Regions from separate parts of the Enterobacter sp. UPMP2061 genome, predicted to be linked through region 2. Evidence: predicted binding sites of a transcription regulator. Region 2 holds the regulator's gene; each other region holds the start of a gene.
The links. Region 2 encodes PhoB, which activates phosphate uptake and scavenging genes when phosphate is short. Its sites were predicted from a motif close to CTGTCATAAAACTGNCNNAT; they were not measured.
Positions count from the first base shown of each region.

Region 1: a site for PhoB is predicted at 7,351-7,370, ahead of pstS (phosphate ABC transporter substrate-binding protein PstS). Genes of this name have one in related genera too.
Region 3: a site for PhoB is predicted at 8,404-8,423, ahead of glpT (glycerol-3-phosphate transporter). Genes of this name have one in related genera too.

Region 1 is NZ_JBSKJP010000005.1:31,780-42,413, reverse strand. It holds gene ACWKXX_RS12220 (NADPH-dependent FMN reductase) at 1-369, shown strand, start outside; gene adeP (adenine permease AdeP) at 458-1,795, opposite strand; gene yieH (6-phosphogluconate phosphatase) at 1,961-2,626, shown strand; gene phoU (phosphate signaling complex protein PhoU) at 2,671-3,396, opposite strand; gene pstB (phosphate ABC transporter ATP-binding protein PstB) at 3,423-4,196, opposite strand; gene pstA (phosphate ABC transporter permease PstA) at 4,244-5,134, opposite strand; gene pstC (phosphate ABC transporter permease PstC) at 5,134-6,093, opposite strand; gene pstS (phosphate ABC transporter substrate-binding protein PstS) at 6,222-7,262, opposite strand; gene ACWKXX_RS12180 (fimbrial protein) at 7,509-8,561, opposite strand; gene ACWKXX_RS12175 (fimbria/pilus outer membrane usher protein) at 8,571-10,634, opposite strand, start outside.
Region 2 is NZ_JBSKJP010000001.1:84,434-95,067, forward strand. It holds gene rdgC (recombination-associated protein RdgC) at 1-150, opposite strand, end outside; gene mak (fructokinase) at 274-1,179, shown strand; gene sbcC (exonuclease subunit SbcC) at 1,263-4,394, opposite strand; gene sbcD (exonuclease subunit SbcD) at 4,391-5,596, opposite strand; gene phoB (phosphate response regulator transcription factor PhoB) at 5,784-6,473, shown strand; gene phoR (phosphate regulon sensor histidine kinase PhoR) at 6,495-7,790, shown strand; gene brnQ (branched-chain amino acid transporter carrier protein BrnQ) at 8,200-9,519, shown strand; gene proY (proline-specific permease ProY) at 9,601-10,634, shown strand, end outside.
Region 3 is NZ_JBSKJP010000002.1:284,438-295,071, forward strand. It holds gene ACWKXX_RS06915 (Bug family tripartite tricarboxylate transporter substrate binding protein) at 1-37, opposite strand, end outside; gene tctD (transcriptional regulator TctD) at 190-864, shown strand; gene ACWKXX_RS06925 (sensor histidine kinase) at 851-2,260, shown strand; gene ACWKXX_RS06930 (YfaZ family outer membrane protein) at 2,390-2,932, shown strand; gene ACWKXX_RS06935 (nicotinamide mononucleotide deamidase-related protein YfaY) at 3,027-4,226, shown strand; gene glpC (anaerobic glycerol-3-phosphate dehydrogenase subunit GlpC) at 4,258-5,448, opposite strand; gene glpB (glycerol-3-phosphate dehydrogenase subunit GlpB) at 5,445-6,662, opposite strand; gene glpA (anaerobic glycerol-3-phosphate dehydrogenase subunit A) at 6,652-8,280, opposite strand; gene glpT (glycerol-3-phosphate transporter) at 8,531-9,883, shown strand; gene glpQ (glycerophosphodiester phosphodiesterase) at 9,895-10,634, shown strand, end outside.

The DNA.
Region 1 (10,634 bases), on a different contig from region 2:
GCCGAGCAAATCCGTCAGGCTGACGGCGTGGTGATTGTGACGCCTGAGTATAACTACTCGGTGCCGGGTGGTTTGAAGAACGCCATTGACTGGCTGTCCCGTTTACCGGAGCAGCCGCTGTCTGGTAAACCTGTGCTGATCCAGACCAGCTCAATGGGCGCCATCGGCGGCGCGCGCTGCCAGTATCACCTGCGTCAGATCCTGGTGTTCCTGGATGCGATGGTGATGAACAAGCCGGAATTTATGGGCGGCGTGATTCAGAACAAGGTCGACCCGCAGACGGGTGAAGTGGTGGATCAGAGTACGCGTGACCATCTCTCTGGCCAGCTGACCGCGTTTGGGGATTATATTAAGCGGGTGAAGGCCTGATAAAAAAGCCCGGTGGCGCTAGCGCTTACCGGGCCTACACTCGTCAGTAGGTCAGGTAAGCGAAGCGCCACCTGACACCACCAGCATCTTAGTGTGCATCAATAAACACAATCTTCAGCACAAACAGCAGCGCCACAATAATCACGCACGGGCTAAGTTCGCGGAAGCGGCCGGTACCGATCTTCATCACACAGTAAGAGATAAAGCCCAACGCGATACCTTCAGTGATCGAGAAGCTGAACGGCATCATCACCGCGGTAATAAATGCCGGAACGGCTTCCGTCAGATCTTCCCACTTCACGCGCGCCAGGCTTGAGGTCATCAGCACGCCGACGTAAATCAGCGCGCCGGCTGCCGCGTATGGTGGCACCATCCCCGCCAGCGGAGAGAGGAAGATCACCAGCAGGAACAGCAGACCCACAACTACCGCCGTCAGGCCGGTACGACCGCCCACGGACACACCGGAAGAGGATTCAATGTAAGCGGTAACAGACGAGGTACCGATGAAAGAGCCAGCAACGGAAGAGATGCTATCCACATACAGCGCCTGCTTCATGCGCGGGAATTTGCCTTTTTCATCTGCCAGACCCGCTTTGTCGGTCACGCCAATCAGCGTACCGGAGGAGTCAAACAGGTTGACCAGCATGAAGGAGAAAATCACCCCGGCCAGTCCCAGGTTCAGCGAGCCCGCCAGATCAACGTGGCCAATCACGGTAGAGACGCTCGGTGGCGCAGAGACGATACCGTTGTAATGCACGTCACCCAGCATCCAGCCCAGCAGCGTGGTCACAATGATAGAGACCAGCACCGCAGCATGGATGTTGCGCGATGCCAGGATCGCGATGATAAAGAAGCCCAGCACGCCCAGCAGCACGCTGTGAGAGGTCAGGTTACCAATGCTCACCAGCGTTTCCGGGTTCGCCACGATAACGCCAGCGTTTTTCAGCCCCATCATGCCGATGAACAGACCGATACCGCTGGTGATGCCCACGCGCAGGCTCACGGGAATGTTCGCAATCATCCAGTAGCGCACGCGGAAGATGGTCAGCAGCAGCAGGCCGACCGCGCCCCAGAAAATAGCGCCCATCCCAACCTGCCACGGCAGGCCCATCGCCTGAACCACCACGAACGCAAAGAACGCATTCAGACCCATTGCCGGGGCCAGCGCCACGGGCAGATTAGCGAAAACGCCCATCAGGATGCTGCCAAGGGCCGCGATCAGACAGGTGGTTACAAAGACGGCGCTGGTGTCCATGCCAGCCACGCCCAGAATTTGCGGGTTAACGAAAACGATATAGACCATCGTCAGGAAGGTAGTAAAACCGGCGATCACTTCGGTGCGTGCCGTTGTGCCGTGCTCGCGCAGTTTGAACACGCGCTCAAGCAGCCCCTGACCAGATGTCTGGGTAGTGTGTTGTTGACTCATCATCAATTTCCGAACAAGGAGGGAAAATTCGTCGCTATCCTATACCAAAATGCGACAATAGTGGCGGTTACGGGATACTTTTTTCATTGATTTTGCTTATACGGCAACGATTGCGTCCCGGTGAACTGCCGTACGAAAACGTTAAACTTGTTAAAAGGGAAAGGCATGTCCGGAATTGAAGCGGTATTTTTCGACTGTGACGGTACGCTGGTCGACAGTGAGGTCATTTGTTCCCGCGCGTATGTCGCCATGTTCCAGGAATTTGGTATTACGCTCGATCTCGAAGAGGTGTTTAAACGCTTTAAGGGCGTGAAGCTGTACGAGATCATCGACATCATTAACGAAGAGCACGGGGTGGATCTGGTGAAAGCGGATCTGGAACCGGTGTACCGCGCCGAGGTCGCACGCCTCTTCGACGCCGAGCTGGAAGTTATCGCCGGCGCTAACGCGCTGCTGGATGCGATGACGGTGCCGATCTGCGTGGTCTCTAACGGCCCGGTCAGCAAAATGCAGCACTCGCTCGGCAAGCTGGAGATGTTGCACCACTTCCCGGAAAAACTGTTCAGCGGCTACGATATCCAGCGCTGGAAGCCCGATCCGGCGCTGATGTTCCACGCGGCGAAGGCGATGAACGTCAACGTGGAGAACTGCATTCTGGTGGATGACTCATCTGCCGGCGCGCAGTCAGGGATTGATGCGGGGATGGAGGTGTTTTACTTCTGCGCCGATCCGCACAACAAGCCGATCGACCATCCAAAAGTGACAACCTTTACCGATCTGGCGCAACTGCCAGCGTTGTGGAAGGCGCGCGGGTGGGATATTACGCGTTGAATTAACGTAGGGCGGGTAAGCGTTAGCGCCACCCGCCACACATATCACTCTTTCGGATCTTTACCCGCCAGCAGCTTGTCCAGCTCGTCGCCGCCCACGTGTCGGAAATCCTGCCCCTTCACGAAATAGAAAATGTATTCGCAAATGTTCTGGCAACGGTCACCGATACGCTCGATGGAGCGCGCGCAGAACAGCGCGGTCAGTACGCTTGGAATGGTACGAGAATCTTCCATCATGTAGGTCATCAGCTGACGCACAATGCCTTCGTATTCCTGGTCAACTTTCTTGTCTTCACGGTAGATACGGACCGCTTCGTCCAGATCCATGCGCGCGAAAGCGTCCAGCACGTCGTGCAGCATCTGCACGGTGTGGCGCCCGAGAGACTCCAGGCTCACCAGCAGCGGCTGGTGCTGCTGGGAGAATTTCTCCAGCGCGGTACGGCAGATTTTATCCGCCACGTCACCGATACGCTCCAGCTCGGCGATGGTTTTGATGATCGCCATCACCAGACGCAGGTCGCTCGCCGTCGGCTGACGCTTCGCAATGATGCGCACGCAGGCTTCGTCGATGGCGACTTCCATCATATTGACGTTGTGGTCGCCTTCAATAACGCGCTTCGCCAGCTCGCTGTCCTGGTTGTGCATCGCCGTGATCGCATCAGAAAGCTGCTGCTCGACCATGCCGCCCATGGTCATCACCTGGGTGCGAATGCTTTCCAGCTCTGCGTTAAACTGGCCGGAAATGTGTTTATTAAGATTGAGGTTGTCCATGGTTTCTCCACATGCACTAAGGCAAATCAACCGTAGCGGCCAGTAATATAATCTTCGGTTTGTTTCTTCGCCGGACGAGTGAACAGCGCGTCCGTATCGCTGAACTCAATCAACTCGCCCAGATACATAAACGCCGTGTGGTCAGAACAACGTGCAGCCTGCTGCATGTTGTGGGTCACGATCACCACGGTGTAATCCTGCTTCAGCTCGGTGATCAGCTCTTCGATACGCCCGGTTGAGATCGGGTCCAGGGCTGAGCACGGCTCATCCAGCAGCAAGACTTCCGGGCGAATGGCGATACCGCGCGCAATGCACAGACGCTGCTGCTGACCACCGGAGAGAGAGTACCCACTCTGGTGAAGTTTATCTTTGGTTTCGTTCCATAATGCGGCCTTGGTCAATGCCCACTGCACGCGCTCGTCCATATCCGCACGGGAGAGCTTCTCAAACAGACGCACACCAAAGGCGATGTTGTCATAGATCGACATCGGGAACGGCGTGGGTTTCTGGAATACCATCCCCACTTTCGCACGCAGCAGGGCGATATCCTGGGTATTGGTCAGGATGTTGTCACCGTCCAGCAGAATTTCACCTTCTGCGCGCTGCTCCGGATAGAGCGAATACATTTTGTTAAAGGTGCGCAGCAGCGTGGATTTGCCACAGCCGGACGGACCGATAAATGCCGTTACCTGGTTCTTTGCGATATCCAGGTTGATATTCTTCAGGGCATGGAATTTGCCGTAGTAGAAGTTCAAATCACGAACCTGAATCTTACCCGGGGCAGTATCAACCATACTCATTGACTCATTTCCTCATTCGGCGCCGCGAGCTGCCGCGCCGTAAAAATTTAACCGTGTTTCTTCTTCGCGAAAATGACGCGCGCCAGAATGTTCAGCAACAGTACGCAAAGGGTGATGATCAGCACCCCGGCCCAGGCCAGCTGCTGCCATTCCGCGAATGGGCTCATCGCAAATTTAAAGATCGTCACCGGCAGGTTGGCGATCGGCTGCATCATGTCCGTGCTCCAGAACTGATTGGAGAGGGCGGTAAACAGCAGCGGTGCGGTTTCACCGGCGATACGGGCGATAGCCAGCAGGATACCGGTCATGATCCCCGAGACGGACGCTTTCAGGGTGATCGCCGAAATCATCTTCCATTTAGGCGTACCCAGCGCGTAAGCCGCTTCACGCAGGCTGTCCGGCACCAGTTTCAGCATGTTTTCAGTGGTACGAATAACGATAGGCACCTGCAACAGCGCCAGCGCAATCACACCCGCCCAGCCGGAGAAGTGTTCCATTTGCGCCACCACGATGGTGTAAACAAACAGACCCACGACAATCGACGGGGCAGAAAGCAGAATGTCGTTAATGAAGCGGATGACTTCAGCGATCCAGGACTTGCGGCCATATTCCGCCAGATAGATACCCGCCATGATGCCCAACGGCGTACCGAAAACGGTCGCCCACAGGATCAACAGGCCGCTGCCCGCCAGAGCGTTTGCCAGACCACCACCCGCCGTGTTCGGCGGCGGCGTCATCTCGGTGAACAGCGCCAGGGACATTCCATCAATACCCCGGGTGATGGTGGACATCAGGATCCAGATCAGCCAGAACAGGCCGAACGCCATCGTCGCCATGGAAAGCGTCAACGCAATGCGGTTTTTAATCCGGCGCTTTGACTGCATTTTGCGACGGGATTCCGCAAGCTGAGCGGTGTTTTGCATGTCGAGAGTCGCCATTAGCGTGCCCCCTCGTTTTTAGCCAGACGCATAATCATCAGCTTGGAGATAGCCAGCACAATAAAGGTGATAACAAACAGGATCAGACCCAGTTCCATCAGCGCGGCGACGTGCAGCCCGGATTCTGCTTCGGCAAATTCGTTCGCCAGCGCAGAGGTAATACTGTTCCCCGGCATATAAAGCGAGGCGCTGTCGAGCTGGTAGGTGTTGCCGATGATAAAGGTGACCGCCATGGTTTCACCCAGCGCGCGGCCTAAGCCCAGCATAATGCCGCCAATCACCCCGTTTTTGGTGAACGGAAGGACGATGCGCCAGATAACTTCCCAGGTGGTGCAGCCGATACCGTAGGCGGACTCTTTCATCATCACCGGGGTTTGTTCGAAGACATCGCGCATGACCGCCGCAATGTACGGAATAATCATGATGGCGAGGATCACACCTGCCGCCAGAATGCCGATACCGAATGCCGGGCCGGAGAACAGCGCCCCCACAAACGGAATGGCAGAGAGAACGTTACCGACCGGCTCCTGGAAGTACGTCGCAAACAGCGGCGCGAAGATAAACAGGCCCCACATGCCGTAAACGATACTTGGGATGGCCGCCAGCAGTTCAATGGCGATACCCAGCGGACGTCGCAGCCAGCCTGGCGCCAGTTCCGTCAGGAACAGGGCAATACCAAAGCTCACCGGAACCGCAATCAGCAGGGCGATAAAAGAGGTCACCAGCGTGCCGTAAATCGGCACCAGCGCACCGTAAATATCGTTCGGCGCATCCCACTCTTTGGTCCACAGGAAGGCGAAACCAAATTTTTGAATGCTCGGCCAGGAGGAGAAAATCAGGGACACGATAATGCCGCCCAGCAGCAATAGCACAATCAGCGCAGCCAGTTTCACCAGCGCGCTGAAAATCATGTCACCTTTTTTACCCGGAGGGTTAAATGCAGGCTTGGTTGCAGCCATAAATTACTCTTCTGTTTGAGACGTTTTTACGAATATGCCCGGCGGCGCTGACGCTTACCGGGCCTACAGAGTAAACCGTAGGGCGGGTAAGCGCAGCGCCACCCGCCATCTTCGTTAAATATATCCTGTTAATACAGCGCTTTACCGCTGCTGTCTTTCACGTTGGTTTTCCATGCAGCACGGATCTGCTCAACCACGCTGTCTGGCAGGCTGGCGTAATCCAGATCGTTAGCCTGTTTGCCGCCATTTTTATATGCCCAGTCGAAGAACTTCAGCACTTCAGCACCCTGCTCAGGCTTCTTCTGCTCTTTGTGGACCAGAATGAAGGTGGTAGACGTGATAGGCCATGCATCGTCGCCTTTCTGGTTGGTCAGGTCCTGCGCGAAGGATTTGCTCCAGTCAGCGCCTTTCGCGGCGTTGGCGAAGTTCTCTTCGGTCGGGCTAACCGGTTTGCCGTCGGCAGAAACCAGTTTGGTGTAAGCCAGGTTGTTCTGCTTAGCGTAAGCGTATTCTACGTAGCCGATAGAGCCAGGCAGACGCTGTACAAAGGCTGCGATACCGTCGTTGCCTTTACCGCCCAGACCGGTTGGCCAGTTAACGGTAGAGCCGGAACCGACTTTAGATTTCCACTCTTCGTTCACTTTCGCCAGGTAGCTGGTGAACACGAAAGAGGTACCAGAGCCGTCAGCACGACGAACCACCGCGATATTCTGCGAAGGCAGCTTAACGCCCGGGTTCAGCTTAGTGATGGCTTCGTCATCCCATTTTTTGATTTTGCCCAGGTAGATGTCACCCAGGGTTTTGCCGTCCAGCACCAGCTCGCCTGATTTCAGGCCAGGGATGTTAACAGCCAGCACAACGCCGCCGATCACGGTCGGGAACTGGAACAGGCCTTCCTGATTCAGTTTCTCATCAGACAGCGGAGCGTCGGATGCGCCGAAATCAACGGTATTCGCGGTAATTTGTTTTACGCCACCGGAGGAGCCGATACCCTGATAGTTGACCTTGTTGCCGGTCTCTTTCTGGTAGGTATCCGCCCATTTGGCATACACCGGCGCAGGGAAGGTTGCACCAGCGCCAGTCAGGCTTGCTGCTGCAAAGGCAGAGAAAGCGCTCATTGATAAGGTCGCGGCGACAACAGTTGCGACAGTGGTACGCATAACTTTCATAATGTCTCCTGCAAGGATTTCGTAAATCATTGTTTAAGTGGCTACGATGAGCAAAATAGGACAAACAGGTGACAGATAAATGTACGAAATATGACAGTTTTATGACAAAGCCAGCGATGGATGTAACCACATGAAAAATAAAGCCATTAATTCACAGCATGGTCATATTTTTGTCATCTTTTTTGCAATGAATCAGTTTTAGCGTAGCTGATATGACAACGGCTGTCATAAACAGCCGTTGTCATTTTAATGAGCGATTTCAATCGTCAGAGTTGCCGTTGCATTGAACTGGCCTGGTTTGGGCCTCGCTCCTGTCGCGCTGGCAGGCGCGCTTGAAAATGTCAGCGTGCCCAGCGTATCCCCCATGATGTCGGGAATTTTAGTCGTTTCCGCTTCAAGGGCACCGCCATTCGTATTCACTTCCCGATTATATTTATCGTAGACTTTAATTCCTACGTCTTCGTTGTCCGTCGCAATCATCGAATTATCAGAAGCCACGGCTGAGGCATGCAGGGTTGCGTCGAGCTTGTCGTAGAACATCATATTGGTGCATTTGATGTTCACGGTACGAGTGATTTTGCGATCGGTCAGCGCTTTCCCTTTCGTCGACGAAAACTCTGACGCCAGGATTTTATTGAAATCAAAAACAATGGCCTGCCCCTCGTCAATCTCACAAGATTGAGGAACCGTCACTGTTCCCTGAACAATCACATCAGAAATAATCTCATTCGAAACAGTACGCGGGTCGATCGTGGCATAGATATTCGCCACCAGCGTCGCCGGGATCGTCATCACCCCGGTAAAGGCTTTTTTAACGTACAAATAGACCTGCCCCGAGCCGCCACTATAAAACGTGGTGGCGGAACTCACGCCGTTATGACATTGATAGGGAGTACCGGTTTTATTCGGCAGATGATCAAAAGGCACGGCCGTATAACCGACACCAAGTATGTAAACAAGCAGGCCGATATCAACGTTTTCATTCAGGTTAAAATAGGCGACATTGTTCCTGCTTCCCGCGGGCACCAGCGCCGGATTAACGACGCTGGTTATGTAGGTGTGATCGTAACTCTGATTCGACCCGGTCAGACAGTAGCAGGTACCTTTAAACGAGGTGTTGTTATTATTCACATTAATAAGCGTTGTCGTCCCGGCTATATTGTCCGTAATGGAAAACTGCTCTGTAAAATTGAGGTAGTTATGATATTTGCCATTGTCTGGCACACAATAACCGGTTGGGGCCGCATGCGCATAAAAGACGCAGGTCAGTAAGGCTAAAAGCCAGTATTGCAGTTTCATTTTAATCCTTTATCGACACGTGACGGGCATCTGCACCAGTCCAGCGTCAGGCTGTTGTTGAAGCGTGTATTCCGCCCGACAGGTTGCGCCGTCGTTTAGCGTCAACGTGAATTGCCCCTTTTCCGGCAGGCCTGAGAGATAGAGTTCGCCCTCTTCTCCGACAATGCCCGTAACGCTTCCGGTGTCCAGCGTTGCCGATCCCGTTGCCCCAAAAGGCGCAGGTTTGCCATTGCTGAGATGAACGCTGAAAAGGATGCGGTAGCCGATATGCGTAACGAATTCCGCTTTTACTACCGCTCCACGGGTGGGAACCAGATTCTGGACGCTTTTTTCCAGTTCAACATTGCCAGAGGCAAAGTCGCTGTCGCCAATTGCGATACGATTTTCATCATAGGGTGACAGCTGCGTTTTTACGGTGTAGCCGCGCCAGTCCGTCGCGACACCGCTGCTGTTTTCCACCGCCAGGCCCGCCGCTCCTGGAGCTTTCACCAGCGCGACGGTTTCTCCCATTTCCTGTGAGAAGGTGACACCTTCTGAATGCAGTAGAATGCCGCCGCTGACGCCATAATTGAGACTTCGGGTTTCGTTGCTCCAGGCATAGTTACCTTTCATGGAGCCATAAGCCGCGTCCCATTCCAGTCCCGCATTCCCCCCCGTACTGCCGCCACTTTCATCAACGGATTGCTGTATGTTCCAGTTCAAGTTGTTGTTCTGAAGCAGCCTTCCGTTCAGGCCTACCTGATGGGAGACGCTGTTTTTATTGTTGCCAGTAACGTTATAGTTGGCGTAGGTGTTCGGTAACCACTGGGAGAGCGGAAGCGAGAGTGACAGCATGAAAACGTGTTCGTTTTCGCCATCCTTTTCCCAGTCCCCATCGTGATGATTCGCAGTATCGGTATAGTTCCATGACGCATTCCACGTCATCTGTTTCCAGCTGTTGCTGTAACCAATCTGGATCAGCCGTTCAACGTTATCCGTTCGCCAGTACTGTTCACGGCTCAGCGTCAGGTAAATATTTCCATACCCCTGCGCAAAAGGTTGTGTCCACGTTCCCTCCAGACGGCTTCTGCGGTTACCCGTTTGCCAGAACGTCTCGCTATCGCTCCTGCGGGAAGCCCACTCATCCAGGGTATAAAATCCTTCCGTTGAATAGCGATAGCCTACTATTCGCAGGCTGGTATTACTTACATCGAACGTCTTGGAATAGAGAAAACGCCAGGATTGCCCCTGCTCCGTATCATCGACAAAACGAGACGCCGCATGGGTGACATCCATCGATATCGCCCCGATCTCGCCGAGATCCTGACCAATACCAGCCGCTATGGCAGTGTAATTCTCAGCTAACTGTGTGCCGCCATACAGCGTCATTCCCCCTTGCATGCCGCGTAAAAGCTGAGCCTGCAATAAATCAGGTGAATAGCGATCGCTGTTGTTCAGTTCGCCAATGCTGATATCAAAGTCCGTCTGGCCTTCCCGTCGCAATATCGCCAGGGAAGCATAAGGCTGCGTAAAATGCTGCTCACTACCGTCTTCTTCTTTGATCGTAACGTCGAGATCGCCCCCACTGCTGGTGGTGTTGAGATCGGTCAGGGCAAACGGCCCCTGAGGAACAGCAGATTGATAGATAATGTAGCCATTCTGACGAATGGTGACGACGGCATTACTTTTAGCAATGCCCCGGACGACGGGTGCGAAGCCGTTCAGACTATCCGGCAGCATGTCATTATCGGTGTACAGGCGCACGCCGCGCACCTGGCTGCTATCGAATAGATCATTTGCCGTCCAGGTATCCCCCATCATTATCTGGCTTCGCAGGCTGGCAATATCACGTTGTAAATACGTACTCGCAGAATGATAACTGCCGTTGCTGTTTACCGCATTGAGGGTGCTGTAGTTGCGAAGTCGCCAGCTGCCAAGGTTAATACCGCTACGCATGTTCAGATAATACAGATCGTCACTGTCATAGTCTGATTTCAACGTCTGGGTGGTTGAAAAATCATAATTCACCATCAGGGCATTAATACCCTGATCCCAGCGTGAAGGCGGAATGGCGTCACGCGCTGAAGAATCCAT
Region 2 (10,634 bases):
ACCCATTGGCGGAACCCAGCCGGTTTTTGCCATATCCTGGCTACCGCAAGGGGTAAAGGAGTAAGCGGCTAACTGTTTTTCCATCTCTTCTGCACGCAGCGAAACGTCGCGGCTGAGACGGTAAACCATCAAATTTTTGAACCACAGCATGATAATTTCCACGGCCTTGTCGTTAAATCAGCGGGCATGATAACGAATTGTCGCATCGCTTGCATTGCTAATCGGGAAGCGGGCTTCTACTCTGTTGATAATCAAAATAATGAGGAGTGTCTTGTGCGTATTGGGATTGATTTGGGCGGCACCAAAACAGAAGTTATTGCGCTGAGCGAGCAGGGGGAGCAACTGTTTCGCCACCGTCTGCCTACGCCGCGCGATGATTATCACCAGACCATAGAGACGATTGCCCGTCTGGTCGATATGGCAGAGCAGGCAACGGGCGAGACGGGCACGGTCGGGATGGGGATCCCCGGCTCCATTTCGCCGTATACCGGCGTGGTGAAAAATGCCAACTCCACCTGGCTCAACGGTCAGCCGTTTGATAAAGACTTAAGCCAACGCCTGAACCGGGAGGTGCGTCTGGCGAATGATGCCAACTGCCTGGCGGTGTCTGAGGCCGTGGATGGCGCAGCGGCTGGCGCGCAGACCGTATTTGCGGTCATTATCGGCACCGGCTGCGGGGCGGGCGTGGCCTTCGGTGGGCGCTCGCATATTGGCAGCAACGGCACCGCGGGCGAGTGGGGACACAATCCGTTGCCGTGGATGGACGAAGATGAACTCAAATACCGCGCCGAAGTACCGTGCTACTGTGGCAAGCAGGGCTGTATTGAGACCTTTATTTCCGGCACGGGGTTTGCCACCGATTATCATCGTCTGAGCGGTCAGCCGCTGAAAGGTAACGAGATTATGCGTCTGGTTGAGGAGCAGGATCCGGTGGCTGAACTGGCGCTCAGCCGCTACGAAATGCGGCTGGCTAAGTCACTGGCGCATGTGATCAATATTCTTGATCCCGACGTGATTGTACTGGGCGGCGGCATGAGCAACGTCGACCGGCTGTACGCCACGGTGCCAACGCTGGTGAAACAGTGGGTATTTGGCGGCGAGTGCGAAACGCCGATCCGCAAAGCCGTCCACGGAGATTCCAGCGGAGTGCGCGGCGCGGCGTGGCTCTGGCCGGAATAAACGCAAAACCGTTTTTGATGTTTGTGCCCTCTCCCCGTGGGAGAGGGCCAGGGTGAGGGCACCAGAGCGCATCATCCCCCCATTTACTGCACCGCAAACTCCCTGTCCAGCCTGCTATATCCCAGCCCGTTGATCTTCTTCACTTTGATCTGCACCGGAATGCGCTCTTTCATTGCCTCTACGTGGCTGATCACGCCAATGGTTTTCCCGGTGGCGTTCAGCGCGTCGAGCGCGTCCAGCGCGGTGTCCAGCGTTTCGCTGTCGAGCGTGCCGAATCCTTCATCCAGGAACAGCGAGTCAATGCGCGTTTTGTGACTGACCAGATCGGAAAGCGCTAAAGCCAGCGCCAGACTGACCAGGAAACTCTCCCCGCCGGAAAGGGTACGGGTATCGCGTACCGCATCGGCCTGCCAGGTATCGACCACTTCCAGCTCCAGCGCGTCGCTGGCTTTACGCTGAAGCAGATAGCGGCCATGCAGACGGTTGAGCTGCTGGTTGGCAAGCCACACCAGATTATCCAGCGTCAGCCCCTGGGCGAATTTACGGAATTTATCGCCGGTGCTGGAGCCTATCAGCGCGTTGAGATAGCCCCAGTCGTCGGCCTGACGCGCCGCCTCCTCAATCTGCTGCATAAGCGCCTGCTGGTGCAGACGGTTATCGGCGTCCTGTTTGAGCTGCTGGCGGATCTCCCCCTGATGCGTGGTGTTGTCCCGAAGCTGTTGCGCCAGCTGGTGTAACTGCGCCTGAAGCGTTGCGGCATCGGTTTCCAGCCCCTCGGGGCGCTGTGCCTGATGCGCCTGAAGCTGCTGGCTTGCCTGCATCGAAAGCGCCGTGGCCTGCTGGAGCTGGTTTTCCAGCGTCTGCTTTTGTTGTTCAAGCTGGTGGATCGACGTTTCATCCAGCAGGGCGGAGAGAAATGCGTCCCGATCGGCAAAGCAGCTCGCGGTCAGCGCGGCGTTGAACTGAGCCTGTGATTGCTGGAGCCGTTCACGCTCAAGCGTCTCCTGTTGCTGTAGGGTGGTGAGCTGACTTTGCAGCGACACGCATTCGTCGTGGATGCCGCGCCAGTTCTCAGGGATAACCGCGTCGGCTTCTGCATCATTGGTAACCGGCAGCGTTTCCAGAATGGGCATCAGGGCGTTAATACCTTCCTGAATCGTACCGTGCTGGGCCTGTTTTTCCTGCCACAGGGTATATTCGCTTTCGCGCGCGCTCAGCCAGGCGCTTTCAGCCCCTTCATCGGGCACGCTAAGCGACAGCGATTGTAACGAGGCTGCCAGCGCCTGACGCGTCGCCGTCAGCTGCTGCTGGTACTGGCGCGCCTGACCTTCCTGTTCATTGAGCTGGTTTTGCAGCGTCAGACGCTGGCTGAGCTGATACAGCTGGCGTTCATACTGTTCCTGTTCGCTCATCCAGGGGGCTATATCATCCTGAATATTCAGCGCTATGTTCAGGGAGGCGCAGACCTCCAGCCACTCCTTAGTAAGTGCTTGCTCTTCCTCAGAGAGAGCCTGTGCTTCCTCTGTCTCGCGCTGGATCTGTTGGGTCAGCGCATTCACCTGCCCGAGCACCAGCAATCCTTCCTCTTTTAGCGCGGCAACCTCTTTCTCCAGCGCGTCGCGGCGGCGCTGATTGTCAGTCAGTTCAAGCGCCTGATACTGCACAACTGCCGGGTGTTCGCGTGAACCGCAGAGCGGGCAAGGCTTACCCGCTTCGAGCTGTGCACGATAGTTCTCAAGATCCTTGATTGTCGCCTCACGCTCACAGAGCGCTTTCAGGTCGGCATAGTGCTGATTTTTCTCTTTGAACTGCTGACGCCGCAGGATCAGCGTTTCATTGAACTTAGCCTGCTCAGCCTGCGCTTTCTGCACGCTTTCCGCATTCTGGCGCAGTCGTTTTTGCAGCGGCTGATAGCGAGCGTGAAGCGCTGTCAGACGCTGGCGGAGCGCCCGCGACTGTGCCTGTTGCTCCATTGCCGTCGCGAGATCCTCAGCCGTCAGCGTCAACCTACTTTCAGGCATCTCAGCCAGCTTCTGACGAAGCTCAGCCATGCGCGCTGACTGGGCAACAAGCTGATTTTTATCGCGACCCAGTTGCGTAAAATGCGCCCGCCAGCCGGCAATTTCCTGCCCCCACTGACGGAAACGATCGTGTTCGGTCAGCCACTGCGTCAGTACCTTGTGCTCTGTCTGCAACTGTTCACGGTTGCGCAGCGCACCGTTGCGAATACGCGAGCGCTGCACCGCTCTGTCGAGTAAGCGAGTATTTACTTCAACAATTCGCTCTGTTGTCTGCGCCAGGCGGGTGGTCTGCTCCTGCTGATACTCCCATAGCGGACGTAGCTGGGCGGCGGGCTGCGCCAGCTTGAGCTTCGCCAGTTGGGGCGCGGCGTCCGTCAGAGCCTGTTGCGCCTGCTGCTGCGAAGCGGCTGCACGCTGCTGCTCACGTATCAGTTCGTCGTTACGCGTAAGCCACTGAAAATCTTTCTGTTGGCTTTGCTGCTGTGCCAGCAGGACTTTTTCTTCGTCAGTAAGTGCCTGCAAACTTTGCTGCAAGTGCTGCTGCTGTTCCTCGCTCAGCAGCACAACCCCTGCGGCCTGCGCTTCGCACATCTCCAGCGCGTTACGTGCCGCTTTGTGTTTTTCAAAAACCATGGCGGAAATCTGGCCGTAAATTTCCGTGCCGGTCAGTTCTTCCAACAGCTCTGCGCGATCGCTCGGTTTAGCATTCAGGAAGGCGGCAAACTGCCCCTGAGAGAGCAACATCGAGCGGGTAAAGCGACCATAGTCCAGCCCGGTAAGCGCGGCGGTTTGTTCCAGCTTATCCGTGACTTTGTCGGCCAGAATTTTGCCGTCTTCGCAGCGGGCCAGCTCAACGCGCGGTGCCTGTAAGTTCCCGTCCGGCTGGTTGCGGGCGCGGTTCTGGCTCCAGAAAGCGCGATAAGCAACGCCTTTGACCTCAAATTCTACTTCCGCCAGGCATTCGGCGGTATCGCGCGTCATCAGGTCGTTTTGCGCCTGAGAGACCTTATTAAGACGCGGCGTTTCGTGGTAAAGCGCCAGGCAGATGGCATCCAGCAGCGTGGTTTTACCCGCGCCGGTTGCGCCGGTGATGGCAAACAGCCCGTTGCTGGCGAACGGCTCCGCGGTGAAATCAATTTTCCACTCACCCTTTAGCGAATTCAGATTTTTCAGACGCAGGCTCAGAATTTTCATGCGTTTTCGTCCTCGTCATGGAGGGAATGCAGGGTCTGGGCAAACAGCTCGTTAAGCCTGGTGCGTCTGGCCTCGTCCACCTCTTCATGCGCAAGCCGCCGCGCGAACACCTCTTCAAGCCGAAGTTCGCTAAGCGTTTCACGCTGGGCGTTGAGCAGTATTTTCTCGCGCTGCTCGCGGCTGCGGCGTACCAGCAGCACCTCCACGGGAAGGTCTTCCGTCAGCGTCTGTATTTTACGCTGCATATCGTACAGGTAGTCGTCGGTGGTGATTTCGATATCGAGCCAGACGGGGGGATTAAGCGCTGCGCCGCGCCACTGCTCAAGCTGAGCGGTAATGGCGGCCAGATCGCCTTTCAGCACCGCCAGCGGCTGGGTGACCGGCACCTCAAGCGTCTCAACGGCGCTGAGTTTGCCTCCGGTGAAGCTCACCAGATGCACGGATTTGGCTTTGCCCGTTTCGTCAAAACTGAGCGAAATGGGCGAGCCGCAGTAGCGGATATGCTCGCAGCCGCCGATGATCTGCGCCCGGTGAATATGCCCGAGGGCAATGTAGTCGGCGGGGGGGAAGTTTTGCGCCGGAAACGCGTCCAGCGTACCGATATAGATCTCGCGCACCGCATCACTCTTACTGGCTCCGACGGTGGTGAGGTGTCCGGTGGCAATGATCGGAATGGCCTGATCGCCGCGCAGGGCGCAGGCTTCCGTATGTTGCTGGTGATAATAGCGGGTGATGGCCTGCAACAGATGCTGCTGTTTTTCGCTGCCGGACAGACCTGCCTGGCTTTGCACGATATCGCGCGGGCGTAAAAACGGAATTGGGCACAGCACTGCGCCCGGCGTGCCGTCGCGTTTTTTCAGGATCTGCGGCGCGTGTCCGGCGCTGGCCACCACGGTGGTATTGAGGAACGCCAGAATATCGCGGGATTCATTCAGCGTCGCCACCGAGTCATGGTTTCCGGCGACAATCACCAGGTGACAACCGGTTTGCTGGAGGTTGACCACAAAACGGTTGTACAGCTCACGCGCATAGCTCGGCGGCGATCCGGTATCAAAAATGTCGCCCGCCACAATAATCGCGTCCACCTCGTGAGCCTGAGCCGTCTCCAGCAGCCAGTTCAGGAACGCTTCATGTTCCGCGGCGCGGCTTTTGCTGTAAAAATTTTGACCCAGGTGCCAGTCTGAGGTGTGAAGTATGCGCATAAAAGATCCGTGGCAATAATAAGAAAGCAGGATTATAAACGTTCGGGGAACGGAAAATAACCGCTGTAATAAAACAACAGTTTGCTATTTATAGTGGTAATGTTTTTCATAAATCTGTCATAAATCTGACGCATAATGACGCCGCATTACAGACTTGTAACTTAAATACGATAAGACAGGGCAAAGTATGGCGAGACGTATTCTGGTCGTAGAAGATGAAGCTCCGATCCGTGAAATGGTGTGCTTCGTGCTTGAACAAAATGGCTTCCAGCCGGTTGAAGCGGAAGATTATGACAGCGCGGTGAACCAGCTGAATGAACCCTGGCCCGATCTGATCCTGCTGGACTGGATGCTGCCTGGCGGTTCCGGATTGCAGTTTATCAAGCATATCAAACGCGAGGCGATGACCCGCGATATCCCGGTGGTAATGCTGACGGCGCGCGGCGAGGAAGAGGATCGCGTGCGCGGTCTGGAAACCGGCGCGGACGATTACATCACTAAACCGTTCTCCCCGAAAGAGCTGGTGGCGCGTATTAAAGCCGTGATGCGCCGTATTTCACCGATGGCGGTGGAAGAGGTGATTGAGATGCAGGGGCTGAGCCTGGATCCTACCTCACACCGGGTCATGACCGGTGAAAATCCCCTCGATATGGGACCGACCGAATTTAAGCTCCTGCACTTCTTTATGACCCACCCGGAGCGCGTTTACAGCCGCGAACAGTTGCTGAATAACGTCTGGGGAACTAACGTCTATGTCGAAGACCGAACGGTTGACGTCCATATTCGCCGCCTGCGTAAAGCACTGGAACTGAGCGGCCACGATCGCATGGTACAGACGGTCCGCGGCACGGGTTATCGTTTCTCGACCCGTTTCTGAACAATGACAGGAGTGTGACGCGTGCTGGAACGTCTGTCATGGAAAAGGCTCGTCTTTGAACTGATCTTATGCTGTATTCCGGCCCTCATTCTGGGGGCTATCTTTGGCTATCTGCCGTGGTTTTTACTGGTGGCCGTGACGGGATTGCTCGTCTGGCATTTCTGGAATTTACTGCGTCTCTCCTGGTGGCTGTGGGTCGACAGAAGTATGACACCCCCGCCGGGAAGCGGGAGCTGGGAACCGCTACTCTACGGTCTGCACCAGATGCAGATGCGTAACAAAAAGCGCCGTCGTGAGCTGGGAAGCCTGATCAAACGCTTTCGTAGCGGTGCGGAGTCGCTGCCGGACGCGGTGATCCTGACGACAGAAGAAGGGACAATCTTCTGGTGTAATGGCCTCGCGCAACAGCTGCTGGGCCTGCGCTGGCCGGATGATAATGGTCAGAACATCCTGAACCTTCTGCGTTATCCCGAGTTCACGCTGTATCTGAAAAAGCGGGATTTTTCGCGCCCGCATAATCTGAAGCTCAATAACGGTCGCCATCTGGAAATCCGCGTGATGCCCTACAGCGATCGGCAGTGGCTGATGGTGGCGCGGGACGTCACCCAGATGCACCAGCTTGAGGGCGCGAGACGTAACTTCTTTGCCAACGTCAGCCACGAGCTGCGTACGCCGTTGACGGTGCTTCAGGGCTACCTGGAGATGATGCAGGAGCAAACGCTTGAGGGGCCGCCGCGTGAGAAAGCGCTGCATACCATGCGGGAGCAGACGTTCCGCATGGAAGGGCTGGTCAAACAGCTGCTGACGCTTTCAAAGATTGAGGCTGCCCCGTCGCTGGCGCTAAACGACATCATTGATGTACCGATGATGTTGCGGGTGGTGGAGCGCGAAGCCCAAACGCTGAGTCATAATCAGCACACCCTGAGTTTTGACGTTGATAACACGCTGAAAGTGCTCGGCAGTGAAGATGAGCTGCGAAGCGCTATCTCAAACCTGGTCTATAACGCCGTGAATCATACCCCGAAAGGGACGCATATCGCGGTGCGCTGGCAGCATACCCCGGCGGGCGCTGAGTTTAGCGTCGAGGACAACGGGCCGGGGATTGGGCCCGAGCACCTCCCGCGTCTCACCGAACGATTCTACCGGGTGGATAAGGCGCGCTCGCGGCAGACCGGCGGGAGCGGACTGGGACTGGCAATTGTGAAGCATGCCGTCAGCCACCACGAAAGCCGGCTCAATATCGAAAGCACCCTGGGTAAGGGCACGCGCTTTAGCTTCGTGATTCCGGAACGATTAATTGCCAAAAAAAGCGCCTGACGGCAGATGTGTCAGGCTACCTTTCCACGGGCCAGCGATTGCTGGCCCGTTTGCTTTGCAGTCAAGCGAAACGCGGATGAATATTATACGGCTGGTGCTTTTTTGTTCGCATGATTAGCCATGAGTTTTTCTTATACATGGCATATTATGTTGGTCTGCATTTTCATGCTGGCATATTGTTCTGGTTTTACGATCCCTTCTTGCCTTTAAACGTTATAAGCGTTTAAATTGCCCCCCATATACTGTCAGACCGACTGTATTTGCGTGGTAAATCGAAAAACTATTCTTCGCCACGCCAGGACGGGAGCATATCCCGCTGAAATTGAGCAAATTTTCCGCTGTATCGTCCCGTCAGGGATGGCGAAAATCTCAACGTATTCAACACCACATCCACAGGCAGTAAGGTTTTATGACCCATCACTTGAAATCGCGTGACATTATCGCGCTGGGCTTTATGACATTTGCGCTGTTCGTTGGCGCAGGTAACATCATTTTTCCTCCAATGGTTGGCTTACAGGCGGGTGAACACGTCTGGACGGCTGCGTTTGGCTTCCTGCTTACTGCCGTGGGCCTGCCGGTACTGACCGTTATCGCGCTGGCGAAAGTCGGTGGCGGTGTGGACAGCCTCAGCACCCCGATTGGCAAAGTGGCTGGCGTTCTGCTGGCAACCGTCTGCTATCTGGCCGTTGGCCCGCTGTTCGCGACCCCGCGTACGGCGACCGTCTCCTTTGAAGTGGGTATCGCTCCGCTGACCGGTGACGGCGCGATGCCGCTGTTTATTTACAGCCTCATTTACTTCGCCATCGTGATTCTGGTTTCTCTCTATCCGGGCAAACTGCTGGATACCGTGGGTAACTTCCTGGCACCGCTGAAAATTGTGGCGCTGATCGTGCTGGCGGTTGCGGCTATCGTCTGGCCTGCGGGGCCCATCAGCTCCGCGATGGACGCTTATCAGAACGCGGCGTTCTCAAACGGTTTCGTGAACGGCTATCTGACAATGGATACGCTCGGTGCGATGGTGTTTGGTATCGTTATCGTTAACGCCGCGCGTTCCCGCGGGGTGACCGAAGCGCGTCTGCTGACTCGCTACACCATCTGGGCTGGCCTGATGGCCGGTGTCGGCCTGACGCTGCTGTATCTGGCGCTGTTCCGTCTGGGCTCAGATAGCGCAACGCTGGTCGATCAGAACGCAAACGGCGCGGCGATCCTGCATGCTTACGTGCAGCATACCTTTGGTGGTGCAGGCAGCATGCTGCTGGCGGCGCTGATTTTCCTGGCCTGTCTGGTGACGGCGGTGGGTCTGACCTGCGCCTGCGCGGAGTTCTTCGCCCAGTATCTGCCGCTCTCTTACCGCACGCTGGTGTTTATCCTCGGCATCTTCTCCATGGCGGTGTCAAACCTCGGTCTGAGCCACCTGATTCAGGTGTCAATTCCGGTGCTGACGGCGATCTATCCGCCATGTATCGTGCTGGTGGTGCTGAGCTTCACCCGCCCGTGGTGGCATAACTCGACGCGAATTATTGCGCCGGCCATGTTTATCAGCCTGATTTTTGGTATCCTTGACGGGATCAAAGCATCAGCATTTGCAGAAATCCTGCCAGCCTGGACACAGCGTCTGCCGCTGTCCGAGCAGGGCCTGGCCTGGCTGATGCCTTCCGTTGTAGCGCTGGTTCTGGCGATTATCTGGGACCGTGCGGCAGGGCGTCAGGTGACATCCAACGCCCATTAATCAACGGCAACAAATTGTTTAACCACGGGGCTTAAGGCCCCGTGGTTTTTTGTTTTTTTCGTGTTGAATGGCAAGATTTTAATGGAAAGCACTAACAAACTTAAACGTGGATTGAGCACCCGCCACATCCGCTTTATGGCGCTGGGCTCGGCTATCGGCACCGGTCTTTTTTATGGCTCGGCAGATGCCATCAAAATGGCCGGTCCAAGCGTTCTGCTGGCCTACATCATCGGCGGCGTGGCGGCCTATATCATCATGCGTGCGCTGGGGGAGATGTCGGTTCACAACCCCTCTGCCAGTTCCTTCTCCCGCTACGCACAAGAAAACTTAGGCCCGCTGGCCGGGTTTATCACCGGCTGGACCTACTGCTTCGAAATTCTGATTGTCGCCATTGCCGATGTGACGGCGTTTGGCATCTATATGGGGGTCTGGTTCCCCGCCGTGCCGCACTGGATCTGGGTACTGAGCGTGGTGCTGATCATCTGCGCCGTCAACCTGATGAGCGTGAAGGTGTTTGGCGAGCTGGAGTTCTGGTTCTCCTTCTTCAAGGTCGCGACCATTATCATCATGATCCTCGCTGGTTTCGGCATCATCATCTGGGGTATCGGCAACGGTGGGCAGCCAACCGGCATCCATAACCTGTGGAGCAACGGCGGCTTCTTCAGCAACGGCTGGCTCGGGATGGTCATGTCGCTTCAGATGGTCATGTTCGCCTATGGCGGTATTGAGATTATCGGCATCACCGCCGGGGAAGCGAAAGATCCGGAGAAGTCCATTCCGCGCGCCATCAACTCGGTGCCGATGCGTATCCTGGTGTTTTACGTGGGCACGTTGTTTGTGATTATGTCCATCTACCCGTGGAACCAGGTGGGCACCAACGGCAGCCCATTTGTCCTGACTTTCCAGCATATGGGCATTGCGTTTGCCGCCAGCATTCTCAACTTTGTGGTGCTGACTGCCTCGCTGTCGGCCATCAACAGTGACGTGTTCGGCGTGGGTCGTATGCTGCACGGCATGGCGGAGCAGGGCAGTGCGCCGAAGGTGTTTGCCAAAACGTCGCGTCGCGGCACCCCGTGGGTAACGGTGCTGGTCATGACCGTGGCGCTGCTGTTCTC
Region 3 (10,634 bases), on a different contig from region 2:
CGCTTGCAGCAAGGGTAGAAAGTAATTGTTTTTTCATCGTTTATCCTCACGCCGGAGAACCGGGAGTACGGGTACGGGTGTATTTTTTCTGATTATGTGAACCACCTTGTAGCGGTTCCGTTGCGTGATTGTTAAAACAATAACCTTTCATTTCCCTTTCACTGCGACACCAACTTTACAGGATGTGATATGCGTCTCTTACTGGCGGAAGATAATCGTGAGCTGGCTCACTGGCTGGAAAAAGCGCTGGTACAAAACGGATTTGCCGTGGATTGCGTCAACGATGGACGGGCGGCCGATCATCTTTTGCAGGGAGAAAACTATGCCGTCGCGATCCTTGATATCGGCATGCCCGGCTTCGACGGGCTGGAGGTGGTGCATCGCCTGAGAAAACGCGGGCAGACGCTGCCGGTGCTGTTTCTTACCGCCCGCAGCAACGTGGCAGACAGGGTGAAGGGGTTGAATGCCGGGGCGGATGACTACCTGCCGAAACCGTTCGAGCTGGAGGAGCTTGATGCCCGCCTGCGCGCGCTGCTGCGCCGCAGCGAAGGACGAACCCAGGAGCGCCAGCGGCTGGGAGAGCTGGAGTACGATGATGAAGGCTTTTTTCTGCTGCGCGATGAACCCCTTTCCCTCACGCCGCGCGAACTCTCTTTGCTGAAGGTGCTGATGCACCGCCGGACCCGTCCCGTCTCCCGGCAACAGCTTTTCGACCAGGTATTCAGCCTGAACGACGACGTCAGCCCCGAGAGCATCGATCTCTATATTCACCGCCTGCGTAAGAAGCTGACCGGCAGCGGGGTGCGGATCATTACCCTCCGGGGGCTGGGCTACGTGCTGGAGTGCGGCGATGAGGTGGGTTAAGCCGCAGTCGCTTTACCTGCAACTTTTGCTTTTTCTGGGTTTGCCGCTGCTGCTGTTATGGGGGCTGTCAGCCTTTAACAGCTACGTTAGCGCGTTACAGGCGGCGACGCAGGCCTATGACCGCACGCTGTTATCCTCGGCGCGCACGGTGTCAGAGCGGCTGGTGGTGCACAACGGTAAACTCCAGGTGAACGTGCCCTGGGTCGTGCTCGACAGCTTCGAGCTGAACATGAACGATCGCCTCTATTACAAGGTCGTGGACCCTGACGGGCGGACGATCTCCGGCTACGACGATCTGCCGAATATGCCTCCCTCCACGTCGCGCACTACACACTATCCGGCGCTGGCTTGGTTTTATCATACCGAGTATCGCGGGCAGGCGATCCGCGTGGCGAAGCTGCTCCAGCCGGTTAACGAGGACAGTGTGTTCGGGATGGCGGAGATCTACGTCGCCGAAACGTTGCAGTCGCGGCGCTATCTGGCCACTCAGCTGCTGTTTTCCTCGCTCGTGTCGCAGGGGCTGCTGGTGCTGCTGACGCTGGTCCTGACCGCGTGGCTGCTGCGTCGCGTGCTGCGCCCGATGCGGCAGCTCTCGTCCCTGATGGTGCGCCGTGAGCCGGGGCTGCTGGCTCCGCTGCCGGAGCTGCTGCCCTGGTCGGAAACGCGGCTGCTGATTGTGGCATTTAACCGCTATATCGACAGGTTGCGCGGCGTACTTTCGCGGCAGGCGCGCTTTAACGCCGACGCCTCACACCAGCTCAAAACGCCGCTGGCGGTGCTGAAAACCCAGGTATCGGTTGCCCTGACGCGTAACGATCCGGCGCTGTGGCAGGAGAGCTTACGGGCGATGAACGTCACGCTGGATAACACCATCGTGCTGACGGAAAGGCTGTTGCAGCTTTCGGCGGTGAAGCGAAAAGAGCAGGGGGAGCGACAGTTTGCGCCTGTCGATCTGGTACAGGTGGTGCAAAACTGCTGCTTTTCCCGGCTGGCGCAGGCGCGCAGCAAGGGTATCGATCTCGGTTATGACGGCGTACAGCAGCCGGTAATGATTGAGGGGGATGACGTGTTGCTGGGCGAACTTTGCGCCAACCTGCTGGAGAACGCGATCAAATACACACCGGAGCAGGGCGTCGTGACGGTGTACCTGCGCACGGCTAACGATGCCGTTGAGCTGAGCGTGGAGGACAGCGGACCGGGCATTGCTGAAGACCAGATCTCCCAGGCCATGCTGCCGTTTCATCGGTTGGATAACGTGGGCGATGCCGCCGGGTCCGGCATTGGCCTGGCGCTGGCTAACGATATTGCCCGCCTGCACCGCAGCCATCTTCAGCTGATGCCCAGTGAAAATCTGGGTGGGCTGAGCGTGAAAATGCGCTTTCTGATGCAGGTATAAATGCCGATATTATCAAATCGTTACAAACTAATTGCCCGCCGCACGCGGAGTCCATTGATCACACAGGCAGTCAGGTTAAAATCTCGCGGTTTTTGGACATCTCTGAATAAATTGTGCGGGATCACGACAATGAAAAAAGTGGCATTAATGGGCTTAAGCGGCCTGATGTTTGTTTCAGCAGCGGCAAACGCAATTTCCTTCAACGGCTCGGCGGGACAAGATTATACCCATCTGGGCTTTGGTCTTGGCACGGATAGCGCAGGCCTGGCAATGACCGGCGGCTGGACGCACAACGACGACGATGGGGATGCGGCAAGCCTGGGCCTCGGCTTCAACGTGCCGTTGGGTCCCTTCCTGGCGACCGTCGGCGGTAAAGGCATTTACGCCAACCCGAACGACGGCGACGAAGGCTACGCGGCGGCAGTGGGCGGCGGCTTGCAGTGGAAAATTGGCGACAGCTTTGGCCTGTTCGGTGAGTACTACTACTCCCCGGATTCCCTCTCCAGCGGTATCGACAGCTATCAGGAAGCTAATGCCGGCGCGCGCTGGACCATCATGCGTCCGATCACTATCGAAGCGGGCTATCGCTATCTGAACCTGGCCGGTAAAGACGGCAACCGCGACAACGCCCTGGCAGACGGCCCGTACATTGGCGTGAGCGCCGGTTTCTAATCCTCTCGGCGCGGCGTTCAGTCGCGCCAGTTTCTCTCTTCCCCCGGTCTTCGATTGCGCTATAGTGTTTTGACCATTGAAATGGGAGAACACAATGATAAATGTGGAAATGTTATCCACTGGCGACGAAGTGCTGCATGGGCAAATCATTGATACCAATGCCGCCTGGCTCGCCGATCTCTTCTTTGAGCAAGGATTACCGTTAACGCGCCGCAACACCGTAGGTGACAATCTTGAGTCGCTGGTCAACGTTCTTCGCGAGCGCAGCGAACGCTGCGACGTGCTGATTGTGAACGGCGGGCTGGGACCCACCAGCGACGATCTCAGCGCGCTGGCCGCCGCCACGGCCAAAGGCGAAGGCCTGGTTCTGCACGAGGCGTGGCTGGCACAGATGGAGCGCTTTTTCTCCGGGCGTGGCCGCGTGATGGCCCCCAGCAACCGCAAGCAGGCTGAAATTCCCGCCAGCGCGGAACTGATTGATAACCCGGTCGGCACCGCCTGCGGGTTTGCCGTTCAGCTGAACCGCTGCCTGATGTTCTTCACCCCGGGCGTGCCGTCGGAATTTAAAGTGATGGTCGAGCAGCAGATCCTGCCGCGCCTGCGCGCGCGCTTTACGCTGCCTGAACCGCCGCTGTGCCTGCGTCTGACCACCTTTGGTCGCTCGGAAAGCGATCTGGCCCAGAGCCTCGATCACCTGCAACTGCCTCCCGGCGTGTCGATGGGCTATCGCTCCTCCATGCCGATTATTGAACTGAAGCTGACCGGACCGGCGTCAGAGAAAGCCGCCATGCTGGCGCTGTGGCCGGAAGTGCAGCGCGTCGCCGGGGAAAGCCTGATTTTCGAAGGAACGGAAGGGCTGCCGGCGCAGATCGCAGGGCATTTGCAGTCCCGCCAGCTGAGCGTGACGTTAAGCGAGCAGTTTACCGGTGGGCTTCTGGCGCTTCAGCTTACCCGGGCGGGTGCGCCGCTGCTGGCCAGTGAAGTGGTGCCGTTCCAGCAGGAGACGCTGGCGCAGACCGCGCGCTGGGCGTCCGAGCGCAGAGTGAAGCATTTCGCCGGGCTGGCGCTGTTTGTGGGCGGGCTGGATGAGGAGCACCTCAACTTCGCCCTGGCAACGCCGGAAGGGACGCACGCCCTGCGGGTCAGGATGAGCATTACCCGCCACAGCCTGGCCGTGCGTCAGGAGGTGTGCGCGATGATGGCGCTGAACATGCTGCGCCGCTGGCTGAACGGGAAAGAGGTCGCCAGCGAGCACGGCTGGATCAACGTCGTCGAATCGCTGTTCGTGGAGTGAGAGTGTGCCGGGGCCGTGTCCCCGGCAACGGTTACGCCAGCGCTTTTGCCAGCAAGGTAATGGGATGTTCACAGCGTTTGCTGGTGGACATCTCGATCTGCCACTTGCAGGTTTCGCAGTCCGTCACCACGATATCTGCGCCGCTCTCTTCAATCTGCCGGAACAGCGGCGCGCCAATGGCCTGTGACGTTGGGTAGTTTTCACGCTTGAAGCCGTACGTGCCTGCGATGCCGCAGCAGCGTGAGTCCAGCACCGTCAGCTCCAGCCCCGGTATCAGCCGCAGCAGCTCAAGCGTATAGATCGACCAGCCCATCTTCTCCATATGACATGGCGTGTGATACACCACCTTCAGCGGCAATTTGCCCAGCGGTAACGTCTGCCCGCTGTCCAGTTTGCGCCAGAGAAAACGGGTCGCCAGCTCAATGTGCTCGCGCAGGCCGGTGTTATCTACATCCAGCAGATGCGGATATTCATCGCGCAGCGTGAAGGTACAGGTTGACGACGTCGCCAGTACCGGTATGCCTTTGTCGACGATCGCCTCGCGTAAAAAGGTGACGTTGCTGCTCGCCTGCTTGCGCGCTTTGTCGATGAAACCGTTGGCAATCAGCGGAACGCCGCAGCACTTTTCTTTGCTCAGCAGCTGAACGCCCGTTCCCATGGCGTTTAGCACTTTCAGCAGGTCTTTTCCCAGCTGCGGATGGTTGTAGTTCACGTAGCAGCCGTGGAAGAAGGCGACCTGCTCAGAGAACTGCGCCTGTTCTGCCGCCACGGATTTAAACCAGCGGCGGAAGGTGCCGTGAGAATATTTCGGCAGACTGCGGTGATGGTCGATTTTGAGCGTCGCATCCAGCAGCCTGCGCACCGGCTTCAGGGCGGTGGCGGCATTGACGACCGGCGCGAAAGGCGTCGAGAGGCTACCCATCAGATCGGTGTGGCTCAGTATCGCGTCACGCAGCGTCGGTTTTTGCGTACTGTAGCGGGCGCGGGCGCGCTGGATGATATCGCCTATTTTCACGTCCGACGGGCAGGCAACTTCGCAGCGTTTGCAGTTGATGCAGTATTTCAGCGCCTCGTCGTAGAGCGCGCCATCCTTCAGGCGCAGACGCTCCCCGTCGGGACCGGCCTGTTTCGGGCCGGGATAGCGCGGATCGACGCCGCTGACCGGGCAAACCGTGGTGCAGACCGTGCATTTGATACAGCTTTCAAATTGGGTGTCGTTCATTGTGCTCCCTCCCTGCGCTGGATAATCTGCTCCGCGACATGCAGCGCAGTGACGGCGCAGACGCCGCCACCGCAGCCCTGCGCCACGGGATCGTACCCGCCCAGAACCGAGCCGATGGCGTAAAGATTTTCAACCGGTTCCCCGCCCAGCCGCGGGCGCAGTTGGCTGTCGACGATCACGCCGAACTGCTGCCAGGGCTGCGGGGTGAAGAAATCGCTTTGATACCAGTCCGCGCGGGAAGCGCTTTGCCGGACGTCCAGACCGAGGATCGCCTCACGCACGCCATCCCGGCTGCTCAGCAGACCGTTGCTGAAGAAACTGCCGCTTGCCAGCACCGTAAAGCGTGCGCGAAGCGGGATGTCGCCGTGGTTGCGGGTCCAGATTTCGCTTACCGCGCCCTCAGCCAGGGTGATTTTTTTCACCTCGTCGCCTGCCATCCAGACGCCACCCTGGGCAACAAACTGACGCTGAAGCTGGGTGTGCAGACGAATGCCGGGCACGGAAGGGGGGAGCGTCGGCAGTAAACCGAGCGTACAGGGCAGGCGCGCCGAGAGCCAGCGCCAGAGCCGGTTGTCCGTTAAGCCAAAACAGGCGGGCATAAACAGGGCGTCGCAGGTCTCGCCGAGCGGTTGAAGCGCCGCGTACAGCTGCGGCCAGTAACTTTCATTATCCAGCAGGCGGGCAATGTTCACCGCACGAAACTCGCTGGGGTTTTCGCGCAGCACGTCGAGTTCGGGGAGATCAATCTCCGCCGTATCCACCTGAACATCCTGCTGTCTGAGAGACGCGGCGGCCAGATGCGGCTGGAAATCGAGGAAGCCGCTGATCCCCACCACCCGCACGCGCTCGGCAGCGATGGGGGCGACAGGCACCTCTTCCGGGCTAAGCCAGGCGGCGCGCAGGGTGCCGAGCGGCGTGACGCGCTGATGATTTTGCTCGGCGTCACCCTGCATGCGTGCGCCGCAGGTGGTGAGCAGGTGTTCGGTTTCGCAGGCAAAGCGGGCCATATTCTCTGCGCCCGTCAGGCGGTAGGGATGTTCAGGCGGCAGATCGGCGAACGATAGCGCGCCCAGTAAATCCAGCGAGCCGGAAGAGAAGTGCAGGGCACTCTGACCGCGAGTGACAATGGCGCAGCGCAGACCCCGCTGCGTCAGTTTGAGGCCGCACAGCAGGCCCGCCAGTCCCCCACCCACAATCACGGTATCAAATTTCATGGTTGTGCTCCTTCTCCAGACCGCAAAGCCCCTGATAGACCCAGCGGGTAAACTCGCTTTCGCGCAGGGCATCGCCCCAGGCGACGGGCTGAATGCCTTTCCAGCGCTCGTTTAAAAAATCGCTGAGCTGGGCAAGCGACTGGGTTGACGTGGTGGCGTGAAAACGTTGCAGCAGCCCGGCGGCACGGCATGCGCACAGCTCCCCCTGACAGGTGCCCATCCCGACGCGCGTGCGGCGGCGTAAATCGAGCAGGTTGTTCACCGTCAGGTTTTCCACGGCATACTGCACCTCGCCTGCGGTCACGGCTTCGCATTCGCACACCAGGCTGCGGCTGAGTCGCCCTTCACCGAGCCAGGTTGGGGTGCGGTCGCCGTGGCGGTAAATCGCTGAACCGCGAAGCGGGGCAGGGAGTGAAATGATTTTGTGCAGCGTTTTTTCTGTCGATTGCTGCGAGCCGGGCAGAGCCTGTTCCGCCGTCACGCACGGTGCGGTGTTGCCGAGCTTACGGCAGACGGCATCGGTGGCCCACTGGGCCATCAGCCGGTAGGTCATCAGCTTGCCGCCGGTAATGGTGATAAACCCGTCCATGCCGTCACGTTCGGCGTGATCGAGCAGCACGATGCCGCGGCTGACGTTACGCCCGCTCGGATCGTTATCGCTGGCGACAAGGGGACGCACGCCCGCGTAGGCACGCAGAATACGCGTCTGCGCCATCACCGGGGCCAGCTTTTCCCCTTCGCGCAGCAGGATATCCACCTCTTCAGCGGTGACGCGGTTGTAATCAATTTCGCTGTAGTCCACATGCATTGAGGTCGTGCCGATTAACGAAATGGTGTCCCCCGGCACGAGGATATCGGCGTCAGACGGTTTACGGCAGCGGTTGATGACATGGTTATTGATGCGGTGGTCGAGGATCAGCAGCGAGCCTTTCGCCGGGAACATGCGCACCGACAGGTCCGCGTATTCCGCGATGCGCTGGCCCCAGATCCCCGCCGCGTTGACCACGACGGCGGCATACAGCTCGCGGTGTTCGTTGTACTGCACATCAAACACGCGCACCCCGCGCACGCTATTACCTTCACGAATAAGCCCGGTGACGTGATGCCCGGTCAGGATCTGGGCGCCGTGTTCCCGCGCGTCGAGCATATTGGCGGCGGTCAGGCGGAAAGGATCAACGGTTCCGTCCGGTACTTTTACCGCGCCCAGTAACGCCGGGTTTACCGAGGGTTCAAGACGGCGCGCCTGCGCAGGATCGATCGCCTCGGCCTGAATGCCTGCCGCCGTGCAGGCGGTGATAAAGGTTTGCTGAAAGCCGAGGTCATCTTCTGGAAGGGTGATAAAAAGACCGTTGGTCGGTTCAACGCAGTGGCGGGCGATGCGCCTGAGGATCTGGTTTTCAGCGATACACTCGCGTGCTGACTCAGCGTCAGTGACCGCATAGCGGGCGCCGCTGTGCAACAGACCGTGATTACGTCCCGTCGCGCCGGTGGCGATATCGTGGCGTTCCAGAAGCGTGACGCTCAATCCCCGCAGGGCGCAGTCGCGTGCGATGCCGGCACCCGTCGCGCCACCGCCAATGATAATCACATCGCTGAAGCGTGGATCGTGAATTGTCATTGCCTTTCCTCTATGTTCGTTTTTTAGCATTTAGCCACATTAATCGTGTGGTTTGTTTGATTTCGAACATAAACGCGCGAAATTCGAAAGTGAAACATGATTTCATGCGCTTTTTTGCGCATTCTGTCATATTTCTGTAACAATCTGTGCGTTGATTCACAGTAACATTCACCGTGATTTCTTAACATCGCCGCCTCTGTAGCCGGGCGCGAGATGCCCGGTCATTTTTTGAAAGGCCACGGAGGCTGTTATGCTCAGTATCTTTAAACCTGCGCCACATCGGGCGCGACTGCCAGAGGCAGAGATTGATCCTCTCTACCGCCGTCTGCGTTGGCAAATCTTCCTCGGGATCTTCTTCGGGTATGCGGCGTACTATCTGGTACGTAAAAACTTTGCGCTCGCCATGCCGTACCTGGTGGAACAGGGCTTCTCTCGCGGCGATCTGGGATTTGCGCTGTCGGGGATCTCCATCGCGTACGGTTTTTCGAAGTTCATTATGGGGTCGGTGTCGGATCGTTCGAATCCGCGCGTGTTCCTGCCCGCTGGTCTGATCCTCGCGGCAGCGGTGATGCTGTTCATGGGCTTTGTGCCGTGGGCGACCTCCAGCATTGCCATCATGTTCGTGCTGCTGTTCCTCTGCGGCTGGTTCCAGGGGATGGGGTGGCCGCCATGCGGACGCACCATGGTTCACTGGTGGTCACAGAAAGAGCGTGGCGGCATTGTATCGGTCTGGAACTGCGCGCATAACGTCGGCGGCGGGCTTCCGCCGCTGCTGTTCCTGCTGGGGATGGCCTGGTTCAACGACTGGCATGCCGCGCTCTATATGCCAGCCTTTGGTGCCATTCTGGTGGCGATCATCGCCTTTGCCCTGATGCGCGACACGCCGCAGTCCTGCGGCCTGCCGCCGATCGAAGAGTACAAAAACGACTACCCGGATGATTACAGCGAGAAGCACGAAGAAGAGCTGACGGCAAAGCAGATCTTCATGAAGTATGTGCTGCCAAATAAGCTGCTGTGGTACATCGCGGTGGCGAACGTATTTGTCTACCTGCTGCGCTACGGCATCCTCGACTGGTCGCCAACCTACCTGAAAGAGGTGAAGCACTTCGCGCTGGATAAATCCTCCTGGGCCTATTTCCTGTATGAATACGCGGGCATTCCCGGCACGCTGATCTGCGGCTGGATGTCGGACAAAGTGTTTAAGGGCAACCGTGGGGCGACGGGCGTGTTCTTTATGACGCTGGTCACCATCGCGACGGTCGTTTACTGGCTTAACCCGCCGGGTAATCCGGGCGTGGATATGGCCTGTATGATCGTCATCGGCTTCCTGATTTATGGTCCGGTTATGCTGATTGGCCTGCATGCGCTGGAGCTGGCGCCGAAGAAAGCGGCAGGCACGGCGGCAGGCTTTACCGGTCTGTTTGGCTACCTCGGCGGTTCAGTGGCGGCAAGTGCCATCGTCGGTTATACCGTCGACTTCTTCGGCTGGGACGGCGGCTTTATGGTGATGATTGGCGGCAGCGTGCTGGCTGTTCTGCTGCTGGTTGTTGTGATGATTGGTGAAAAACGTCACCACGCCGAAGTGCTGGCGCGTCGTCAATAAGGAGCATTGCGATGAAATTAACTCAGTTAGCGACAGGCCTGCTGCTGGCGGGCCTGATGACAGGCTCCGCGCTGGCGGCGGATAAGATCGTGATCGCCCACCGTGGCGCCAGCGGTTATCTGCCGGAGCATACGCTGCCGGCAAAAGCGATGGCCTATGCCCAGGGCGCGGATTATCTGGAGCAGGATCTGGTGATGACGAAGGACGACCAGCTGGTCGTTCTGCATGACCACTATCTTGACCGCGTGACGGACGTGGCGGAGCGTTTCCCGGATCGCGCCCGTAAAGATGGTCGCTACTACGCCATCGACTTCACGCTGGCGGAGATCCGCTCGCTGAAGTTTACCGAGGGCTTCGAGATTGAAAACGGTAAGAAGGTACAGGTCTATCCGGGACGTTTCCCGATGGGCAAGTCTGACTTCCGTATTCACACCTTCGAAGAGGAGATCGAGTTTGTTCAGGGGCTGAACCACTCGACAGGAAAAAATATCGGTATCTACCCGGAAATCAAAGCGCCGTGGTTCCACCATCAGGAAGGGAAGGACATTGCCGCGAAGACGCTGGAGGTACTGAAAAAGTACGGCTACACCAGCAAGCAGGATAAGGTTTTCCTGCAATGTTTCGACGCCGCGGAACTGAAGCGCATCAAAACCGAGCTGGAGCCGAAAATGGGGATGGATCTCAATCTGGTGCAGCTGATTGCGTATACCGACTGGAATGAAACCCAGGAAAAACAGCCGGACGGGAAGTG